2 regions of the Agarivorans sp. Alg241-V36 genome follow, and region 2 is predicted to be linked to the other one. Evidence: predicted binding sites of a transcription regulator. Region 2 holds the regulator's gene; the other holds the start of a gene.
What was found. The regulator FliA, encoded in region 2, starts transcription of late flagellar genes. The targets are predictions, from matches to a motif close to CTAAAGNTNNNNNNNNNNNNGCCGATA.
Positions count from the first base shown of each region.

Region 1: G6R11_RS08555 (VC2046/SO_2500 family protein) is a predicted target of FliA. The motif match lies at 3,223-3,249, and genes of this name have one in related genera.

Region 1 covers NZ_UNRE01000003.1:256,752-261,864, reverse strand. Annotated here, with positions in the region: gene G6R11_RS08570 (pentapeptide repeat-containing protein) at 1-707, opposite strand, end outside; gene G6R11_RS08565 (response regulator) at 842-2,494, opposite strand; cyclic di-GMP riboswitch class I at 2,664-2,747, shown strand; tRNA gene G6R11_RS08560 (tRNA-Tyr) at 3,027-3,110, opposite strand; gene G6R11_RS08555 (VC2046/SO_2500 family protein) at 3,275-3,805, shown strand; gene purU (formyltetrahydrofolate deformylase) at 3,802-4,638, opposite strand; gene G6R11_RS08545 (YchJ family protein) at 4,667-5,113, opposite strand, start outside.
Region 2 covers NZ_UNRE01000001.1:782,816-787,928, forward strand. Annotated here, with positions in the region: gene flhF (flagellar biosynthesis protein FlhF) at 1-817, shown strand, start outside; gene G6R11_RS03715 (MinD/ParA family protein) at 807-1,700, shown strand; gene G6R11_RS03720 (RNA polymerase sigma factor FliA) at 1,693-2,412, shown strand; gene cheY (chemotaxis response regulator CheY) at 2,540-2,923, shown strand; gene G6R11_RS03730 (protein phosphatase CheZ) at 2,937-3,677, shown strand; gene G6R11_RS03735 (chemotaxis protein CheA) at 3,689-5,113, shown strand, end outside.

The DNA.
Region 1 (5,113 bases), on a different contig from region 2:
ATTGAGGTGTATACCACGCGAATCGGTAACTCTCCGTAACCGCATACCAAATCAACCAGCTTGGATATTCCTCGTCGATAAGAGAATTTGGGCATTTGATAACGTCGCATAGTGAGTTCTTTACGCAGAAACACGCCTGCTGTGGTAAACAAGCCTTCCGACTCAGCTGTTTTGCGCAAACCGCGATATACCTCTTCGGCTTGTTGGTAGTAGTCGGCCATGGCTTCTTTATCTTGTTGCTGTTCGGCAGCACTACCGAGTTGCTCTTGAAGGACTTTTTCACCCACACAAAGGCTATCGCACTTACATTGGTCCATTTTGGCACCGAGTAGGTTGGTTTTAGTTAGGTCGGCATGATTTAGGTTAGCACCTCGCAAATCGGCTTTCATCAAGCTACCGTTTTGTAGGTTAATATTGAAAAGGTGAGCACCTTTTAAGTCGCTTCGGTAGAGGTCAGCGCCAGAGAGGTCGTAACCTTGCTTGCTGTTGTAGCGAACTAAATCAATACCCGCAAGCTTGGCTTTTTTTAGGCTGATTCCTCGAAGCATACCGCCATTTTGGGCGTAGTTTTCTAGCTTCTCTTTGATCTCCTCGCCGCACTTGTCCTCGTCAGGATCGTGCCAAAAACACAAACCACTTTCTAAAGCTGGCTCACTGCAGCTGGCACCAGAGCTATCTTGATAGAGGCATTTACCGCATTTCTCCATATTTCGCTAACACTCCAGCTATTAATCAACAATTTGATTATTAGCCAGTTTTTTTACTGGCCTAAAGCTAAGTGTATTTCAAATAGAGGATTTTGCGAGTTGCCTTTACTGTTATGGTTAACTGCGGTTAGAGCTTACTTATTTTTGCTACCTAATTGCTGGAACTCGCTTTTTAAGGTTGAATAACGTTCGGCGTGGTTGTCATTTAGCTTAAGACCGTCTAGCAGTTTAATGGTGATTTTACAGTCTGTTAAAAGTTGGCCGCTGAGTCCTTTCTCTGACTGATTAAGCTGTTTTAGAATCGCTTGGATTTTGTTTAAGATAGCGCCAGTGTTACCTGGGGCAACTTGTAAGGCTTTGTCGAAATAGCTAGTGGCTTCATGGAAGCGGCCTTCTTCGTAGGCTTCAATACCCATTTTATTGTACTCACGAAACTGGCCTAGTTTTAGCTCAAAATCTTCGGCTTTTAATACCTTATGCGCAGAGGACAGCGACATAGGGTCAATGTTATCGCGTTTTTCTAGCTCTTCAGCGAAGGGCATTGCGTATTCAAATTCGCCTACAGAGTTTAGAGTTAAGAAGGTATCCGGCAAAAGCTCGCCACTCACTTTGTCTGGGGCATCTAACAAACCGTCGTGGCTATCAAACAGCAATCGTTTGGCTTTGTTTAATTCGCCTTTGGTGGCGTGCACTCGAGCTTGGCTGATGCCTTCAAAGGCATCAAAATTAAAGTCTTCGTCTTTACCTTCTTCACGTCTTGCATGAAATAGCACCGAATTAACCTCTTGCAGCAAGCGATTCTTTCGATATAAATCATCTTCATTTTGCGCTTCATCGATCAGGCTACGTACATAGTTGCAAAGATGATGGGGGCCGCGATGTATAGAACGCCTAGCGAGCTGTAAAATGGTCGAAAAGGTTTCTTTAGCTAGAGTTAAATCGCCAGCCTCCATGGCTAGTTCTGCGAGCAATTGTTGTCGCTCGATACTATTTACGGCTAACTTCGAGGCTTTTAGAACGGTTTCTAAAGCTTTGTCTAACTCGCCCTCGGCACGATAAGCGCGGGCTAGCCAATCGTAACCGGTGAGTAGCAAAGGGCTCTCGGCGATAGAGCGATTAAGCGTTTCTATGGCGCTCTTATTGTCTTTTAGCAAAAGGTGGACTCGGCCAAGGGTAGCTTTCGCCCAAGTTTGTTTTCGTTCTTCTAGTATGGCTTCTAGTGCTTCTTTAGCGGCTTGGTATTCACCTAAGGCGATTTGCGCTTCTACGCGTAGGTTTCGGCAATAATTGCTATAGCGGCTTTCTGCTTCAATTTGCTTATCGCAGAGTTCAATAACTTGCTGGTATTGTTTCTTAGCGAGTGCCTCGTAAACTTCGCGTAGGCTTTGTCGCTTAAGATTGGCGCGCGCTAGGCGGTTATGCAGTTGAAACTGAGAAAAGGGCTTAGTAATAAACTCATCTGGCTCCATTTCTAGAGCACTAAGCACCATGCTTTTGTTATTGTCACCACTAATGATAAAGAATAGGGCATCAACTTCTAACAATTCGCTAACACGCAGTTCTTCTAAAAGCTGGCCGCCATTTTTACCTGTACCTAGATTATAATCCACTAAAAGTATGTCGAATTTTCGTTTTCGGCACGCCCTTACAGCTGCTTCACCAGTATTTGCAAAATAAACGTCGGTTGCACCAAAGTTTTGCAACATCGCCTTAAGCATAACCTGAAAGGCTCGTTGATCATCAACGATGAGTATTTGCTTGTCGCTGTAATTATATTGCGTTGCCATTACTGAGTGTTCTAATCCTTTTGGCTTATCCTAGCATAAGTTACTGAGCGATAAAGTAGTGTAAGTATAGACAGTTAGCACGGTAGTAGTATCTGCTATTAAACCTTGCAAAAACAGCCAAGCTTGATTTAATATTGAGGTGTTAATGAGTCTTTTGGTCTCATTAGCGCTGAGTCAAAGCCAAACTTGGAGTGATCCAAGGTCGGAAAGTTACAGGTCTTTAGGGCAACCTTAAGATGGCTGGACCGCCTTAGTTGAGTGGTTAGATTTGCAAATGTACATCTTTCTACTTAGTAAGTTAGTCTATTTACCGTTTATTACTTTCCGTATTTGGTTGGAACGCCAAGCTAAAATTAGCTTGGCGTATTTGTTTCTGCCGCCTCACCATGTTAAGCATTTGTTTCAAAATGCTGTTATTCCCTAGACTTATTCATCTATTCCCAGCTAAACATCGGGCCCTGTGTCCATTGCATACTGACGACAAATTTCAGGCATAAAAAAAGACATCCTAGGATGTCTTTTTTTATCAGTATGGTGGAGGGAGGTGGATTCGAACCACCGAAGCTTTCGCGACAGATTTACAATCTGTTCCCTTTGGCCACTCGGGAACCCCTCCTGCTTGTGGAGCGGCATATTACCAGAACTTGGTGGGCTGTAAAGCAAAAAAAGCGACATTTTTATCGGCAGATTACTGTTTGCCTATTATCTGTGCATTTAGCCGATATTTGCTAAAGTTTTAGTCTGCTCTTCCGATAGCTATAAAGGTAATGGAGGAGCGATATGTTAGTTGAACAAATTAGACAGAGTAGCTTATGTGATGAACTGCAGTTGGGCGATACGCTTAACCAAAGTACTTTGCATGGTGAACAAGCTCGTTTTCATCTATTACTCAGCATGCTTAGTCAAAACGTGTGCGACCAAGCTCAGTTTTCGATGCAGAAGCAAAATCATGAGCAAGTTCAGCAAGATTTACGCGATAAGTTTCAATTAGCTCAGGCTCGCGCGCTTAAAGCTCTAGATGATGAGTTTCCAGTGCAAGCCAATTGGAGTAAGCACCTGCAAGCGGGAGAAACTTCGCGAATTCGTTTAGAACAAGCTCTTGGCGGCTATGCGGCGTGTGCAGAGGACAGTGTTGACGGTTTACCTCATGAGGTAATGAACAACGTTGATTTGTTAAGCCGAGTCAAACACAAAGTGGCGAAGCCAGATCTGCAACAAGAAATAGATAAAGAAGTGAAGGGGAGTGACATGTACAACTTACTAAGTGACTTCGATTACTCAAAGCCACTTAGCGTTAAGTACTTTAATTAACGAAACACCACGGTACGGTTTCCGTAAACAAATACTTTTTCATCAAGTACTTGCTGCAGGGCTTTGCTCAATACTGCTTTTTCTACATCTCGGCCAGCTTTGGCCATTTCTTCGGCACTGTAAGTATGGTCAACATGAATAACGTGTTGCTCTACAATTGGTCCTTCGTCCAAATCGTTGTTTACAAAGTGGGCTGTAGCTCCAATAATTTTTACGCCTCGGTCGTAAGCTTGTTTATATGGCTTAGCACCAATGAAGGCTGGCAAAAACGAGTGATGGATGTTTAAGATTTTGTTGTTGAAGGCTTCCACAAAGGCCGGCGTAAGAATACGCATGTACTTGGCGAGAACAACATAGTCTGGTTGGTATTGTTGTACTACCTCAATAACTTGCTGCTCATGCTCTTCGCGGCTTAAATCTACGTGGCTAATATGATGGAAAGGAATATCAAATTTTTCCGTCAAGTTGCGCAGGCTGTCGTAGTTGCCCACTACTGCAGCAATTTCTACGTCCATATCACCGTAAACAGCTTTCATCAGTAGATCGCCCAAACAATGGGCTTCTTTGGTTACCATAATGACGATGCGCTTACGCCCAGCACTTTCTAAACGGCGAGTGCTGCCAGTGGGCAGAGCGCCATCTAGATCGGCAAGTAAGGTTTGGTCGTTAAAGTAGCCTTCTAATACCGTACGCATAAAAAAGCGATTGGCATCGTTATCTACAAACTCGTTGTTTTTGATAATGTTAAGCTGGTGCTTAGCACATATATTGGTAATGCTTGAGATTAAACCTTTTGCATCTGGGCATTCGGTTAATAGGATTTTTCTTTCCATTGTGTTTTCGATTTATTCAGTTTTAAAGTTAAGATTTATTACAGCACTGTTTAAACTTTTTGCCGCTCCCGCAGGGGCAAGCCGAATTGCGCGCCAAGGCTTTTGGGGCGAATTCTCCGTCAGTATAAAACCAACGCTCGTTAACTTTTTTAAAGTTAGAGCGTTCGTGCAAAATTTGTCGTTGGCCTTGTTCGCAATAATGGGCTTTAAACTCCACTATGCCTGCTTGGCCGTCTTTAAAGTCACAGCTAAAGATAATTTGTAGCTTTTCCCATTGCCCTAGATCTTCTTTAGCGGAAGATTGCGGGGCTTCGCCCTGTCGATAGTCTGGATGGTGTGTCTGCCATAGATAACTGGCATCTCCGAGCGTAAACGCGGTGTAGCGAGAACGCATTAACTGCTCACAACTTGTCGGTAAGCAATCACCGTTGATGATGGGCTGACAGCACTGAAGAAAATCGTTGCCGCTACCGCA
Region 2 (5,113 bases):
GCTAATTAAACAGTTGCAGCTAGTTGGTTTTGATGAAGATATGGCAGACCAAATTGCCGGATATATTCCTGAAGAATTAGGTGTGCAAGAAGGTTGGCAGCACTTACGTGAGCTATTAGTGAATCAACTGCCAGTTGGCCAGGACGAAATTTTATTAAAGGGTGGGGCAATTGCCTTGCTTGGCCCAACGGGCGTAGGCAAAACTACCACCATCGCTAAATTGGCGGCGCAGTTTGCGATGCGCCATGGTGCCGAAAGTGTGGCGATGATTACTACCGATACCTACCGTATTGGCGCTCATGAACAACTTGCCACTTACGGCAAAATCATGGGCTGTGCAGTTCGCGTCGCCAACGATGAAGAAGAGCTTTCACAGTTGCTTTATCAGTTTAAAGACAAAAAATTAGTGCTTATTGATACCGCCGGTATGAGCCAACGAGATCTGCGCTTACACGAGCAGTTAGATAAGTTAGTAAAAAACAGCCGAGTGAATATTCGTAATTATTTGGTGATGTCGGCCAATGCGCAGTGTCGGGTGATTGAAGAAACTGTGAACCAATTTCAGCGAATTCCTTTAGCTGGTACCATACTTACCAAATTAGATGAAAGCTTGGCATTAGGCGAAGTGTTAAATGTAACCTTGCGCCATGCCTTACCAATAAGTTACGTTACTCACGGCCAACAAGTGCCTGAAGATATTGCGGTAGCTGCGCCTACCCAACTAATTGAACAAGCATTATCGGTTATCGATAAGCAAAGCCAGCAACATTTCTGGTTTAGTGAAACCGAACAACAAAAGGTTTCAGATGTATTCTAAAGACAATGAATTTGACCAAGCTAGCGGCTTAAGAATGATGCAACAAAAAAACAATGTGAAAGTCATCGCAGTAACTGGCGGCAAAGGGGGCGTAGGCAAAACTAACGTTACTCTTAATATGGGCATAGCCATGGCTGCACAAGGTAAGCGCGTAATGGTGCTGGATGCCGACTTAGGCCTAGCAAACGTAGACGTGCTGCTTGGTTTACGTGTAACCAAAAACCTCTCTCATGTTTTGTCGGGTGAATGCACCTTAGATGAAGTATTAGTCAAAGGGCCCAATGGGATTCTAATTGCACCGGCGACTTCTGGCACTCAATCAATGGTGGAGCTCAGTCCTGCCGAACACGCGGGGCTTATTCGTGCTTTTAGCAGCATGAAAACACCTATTGATGTGTTGCTAGTTGATACCGCAGCGGGTATCTCAGACATGGTGCTAAGCTTTGCCAAAGCCTCTCAAGACATTCTGGTAGTGGTTTGTGATGAGCCTACTTCTATTACCGATGCTTACGCGCTAATAAAGCTGCTTTCCAATCAGCATGGTGTATATAAATTTAAAGTAGTCGCAAACATGGTGCGCAGCTTACGCGAAGGCCAAGAATTGTTTGCTAAGCTTACCCGAGTTACCGATCGCTTCTTGGATGCTACACTCGAACTAGTATCTTGTATTCCTTATGACAATAATGTGCGGTTAGCCGTGAGAAAGCAGCGAGTAGTGGTAGAGGCCTATCCTAAGTCTCCTGCTTCTTTAGCGTTTCGCTCATTAGCAAGTAAAGCTTCTACTTGGCCTATTCCTGAACAAGCAGGTGGGCATTTAGAATTTTTCATCGAGAACCTTCTCGAGTTTGGACAACGTAAAAATAGAGAACAGCTTAGTGAATAAAGTTGCCGCTTATGCCAGCGCTAATGACACTAATGTTTTGGTGGAGCGCCATGCAAACTTGGTTAAACGGATAGCCCATCACCTAATGGCTAGGCTTCCGGCTAGCGTAATTGTTGATGACCTAATTCAATCAGGAATGATTGGTTTAATCGAAGCCGCGCGGAATTTTGATGGCTCTAAAGGGGCTAGCTTCGAAACCTACGCTGGTATTCGTATTCGTGGCTCTATGCTGGACGAAATTCGTCGCGGCGATTGGGTTCCGCGCTCGGTGCACAAAAACAGCCGTGCAATCAGTGATGCAATCGCCGCAGTTGAGAAAGAAAAAAATGGCGATGCAAAAGATGCTGAGGTTGCAGCTAAACTTGGGGTTAGCTTGAGTGAATACCATTCAATGCTGTCTGATGTAAATTGCGGACGCATTTTAGGTATCGACGATCTAGGCGTGAGTGAAGATGTCATTTCAAGTGAGGAAAGCCGAGAGCTAAATCGACCGTTTGAAGGTTTTGCTAATCAGCGCTTTCAACAATCTCTTGCCGAGTGTATTAAAGGCCTTCCTGAGAGAGAGGCACTGGTTTTATCCCTCTATTATGATGAAGAACTTAACCTAAAAGAGATTGGCGAAGTATTGAGCGTAAGCGAGTCCCGAGTCAGTCAAATTCATAGTCAAGCGCTTGCTCGAGTTAAAACTCGAATGCGAGATTGGACACAATAGAGAAATTCATCCTTACATTTCTTGTAAAAGATGGACTAAAATTGTGTTTATTAAGGCATAATATCTATATTACATAAATTTTTGGCCTAATTAGTGGCTTGTAAAACATCCTGTTGGGGGACGTACCTTGGATAAAAATATGAAAATTCTGGTTGTTGATGATTTTTCAACGATGAGAAGGATTATTAAAAACCTACTTAGAGATCTTGGTTTCAACAATACGCATGAAGCCGATGACGGAAACACCGCATTGCCTATGCTTAAAGGCGGCGATTTCGAATTTGTAGTAACCGATTGGAACATGCCAGGAATGGAAGGCATTGACCTATTGAAGAATATTCGTGCCGACGAAAGTTTGTCTCACTTACCTGTTTTAATGGTAACTGCCGAAGCAAAACGTGAACAGATCATCGAAGCTGCTCAAGCCGGCGTAAATGGATATATTGTTAAACCTTTCACTGCAGCCACGCTAAAAGAGAAGCTAGATAAGATTTTCGAAAGACTACAATAAGAAAGGAAGATGCGTGAGCACAGAGACTCCGATTATTTCATTAGCCGATGCCAAATCTTTGGTTGCGCTACTTGAAGAAGGAAATGTCGCCGAGGCGAATCAACTTGTTAGTGAGCTTTGTGCTCCAAAAGCTAACCTGCTATTTGATAAGGTTGGGCAGCTCACTCGTCAGCTTCATGACTCTTTAAACGAATTTAAACTCGATATTCGAATTAACGAGTTAGCTAATCAAGAAATACCAGACGCTAAAGAACGGTTGAACTATGTAATAGAGATGACCGATCAAGCGGCCAATAAAACCATGGACGCTGTAGAGTCTGGCCTTCCGATTGCCGATCAATTAACTAACGAAATCAACAATATCATGCCCATATGGCAAAGTTTGATGGAACGAAGAATTGAAATCGGTCAATTTAAGGCGCTATGTCACCAAATCGATATTTTCCTTAATAGTTCTTCAGCAAATGCCGATAAACTACGTAGCATGTTAACCGAAATATTGATGGCTCAAGATTTCCAAGATTTAACCGGTCAGATGATTCGAAAGGTAATTACCTTGGTTCAAGAGGTAGAAGAAAGTCTGGTAGAAATGCTTACCTTGTTTGGAAATGAAAACGCCGAAGTAGCAGAAAGTAAAAAAGAGACTAAATCTGCTATTGAAGCCGAAGGGCCAATATTAAATAAAGAGCAAAGGGATGACGTTGTTAACGATCAAGATGACGTTGATGACTTGTTGTCTAGTTTAGGATTTTAAGGGAGTAGCGCATGTCGTTTGATGTAGATGAAGACATCTTACAAGACTTTCTCGTAGAAGCGGCGGAGATCCTTGAGCAGCTGTCTGAACAGCTGGTTGATTTAGAAAAACGCCCAGATGACAGTGACTTGTTAAATGCCATATTCCGTGGCTTCCACACTGTTAAAGGTGGGGCGGGCTTTTTGTCATTAACCGAGTTGGTTGATGTTTGTCATGGTGCAGAGAACATTTTCGACACCCTGCGAAATGGTGGAAGAAGTGTTTCCCCTGAGCTGATGGATGTGATTCTTGAAGCGCTAGATTCAGTAAATGATATGTTCGCTCAAGTTCAAGCTCGTGAGCCTCTAACTCCAGCCTCTCCTGAATTAATTGAAAGCTTACACCAATTGTCTCGCCCAGAGTCTGCCGACGAAGTGGCTGCAGAGCCAGAGCCAGAGCCAGAGCCAGAGCCAGAGCCAGAGCCAGAGCCGGTAGCAGCTGCGCCGAGTGCTGACGCAGGCAATATTGACGAAATAAGCGATGACGAATTTGAGCGTTTGCTCGATGAGTTGCATGGCTCAGGAGCTCCAGCTCCTGCCGCTGCGCCTAAACCCGCGCCAGCCGCTCCCGTAGCGAAAGCTGCCAGCGATGGTGATATTTCTGATGATGAATTTGAAAAGCTGTTGGATGAACTTCATGGTTCAAAAGCTCCAAGTGCTAGTAAACCGGCAGCGCCCGTCGCCCCAGCCGCGAAACCTAGCTCAAATGGTGATGAAATTGGCGATGACGAGTTCGAGAAACTGCTAGACCAATTACATGGTGCTGGTAAAGCCCCAGACGCGAAAGCCGCTCCAGCTGCGCCAGCAGCTAAAGCAACACCTAAACCAGCCGCTAAAATTGAAGCTAGCCCTAAAGCGCCTGCTAAACCAGCAGCTCCGGCCAAGCCTGCTGCTAAGGCTGCTCCTGCCAAACAAGAGCCAGCAAAAGCGCCAGCTAAGCAAGCTGTGCCACAAGGCGAAACCACGGTCCGCGTAGATACTCGTACGCTAGACGATATTATGAATATGGTTGGTGAGCTGGTATTGGTGCGAAACCGCTTAGTGAGCTTGGGCCTTAATAGCAACGATGAAGATATGTCTAAAGCCACCGCTAACTTGGATGTGGTGACGGCGGATCTGCAAGGTGCGGTAATGAAAACCCGCATGCAGCCAATCAAAAAAGTGTTTGGTCGTTTCCCTCGAGTGGTTCGAGATTTAGCACGAAGCTTGAAGAAAGACATCAACCTTGAGTTGGTGGGTGAAGATACAGATTTAGATAAAAACCTAGTTGAAGCTCTCGCTGATCCATTGGTTCACTTAGTTCGAAACTCAGTTGACCACGGTATTGAAATGCCAGACGACCGAGTGGCTTCAGGTAAACCTCGCACTGGTGTTATCCGTTTATCTGCCTCGCAAGAG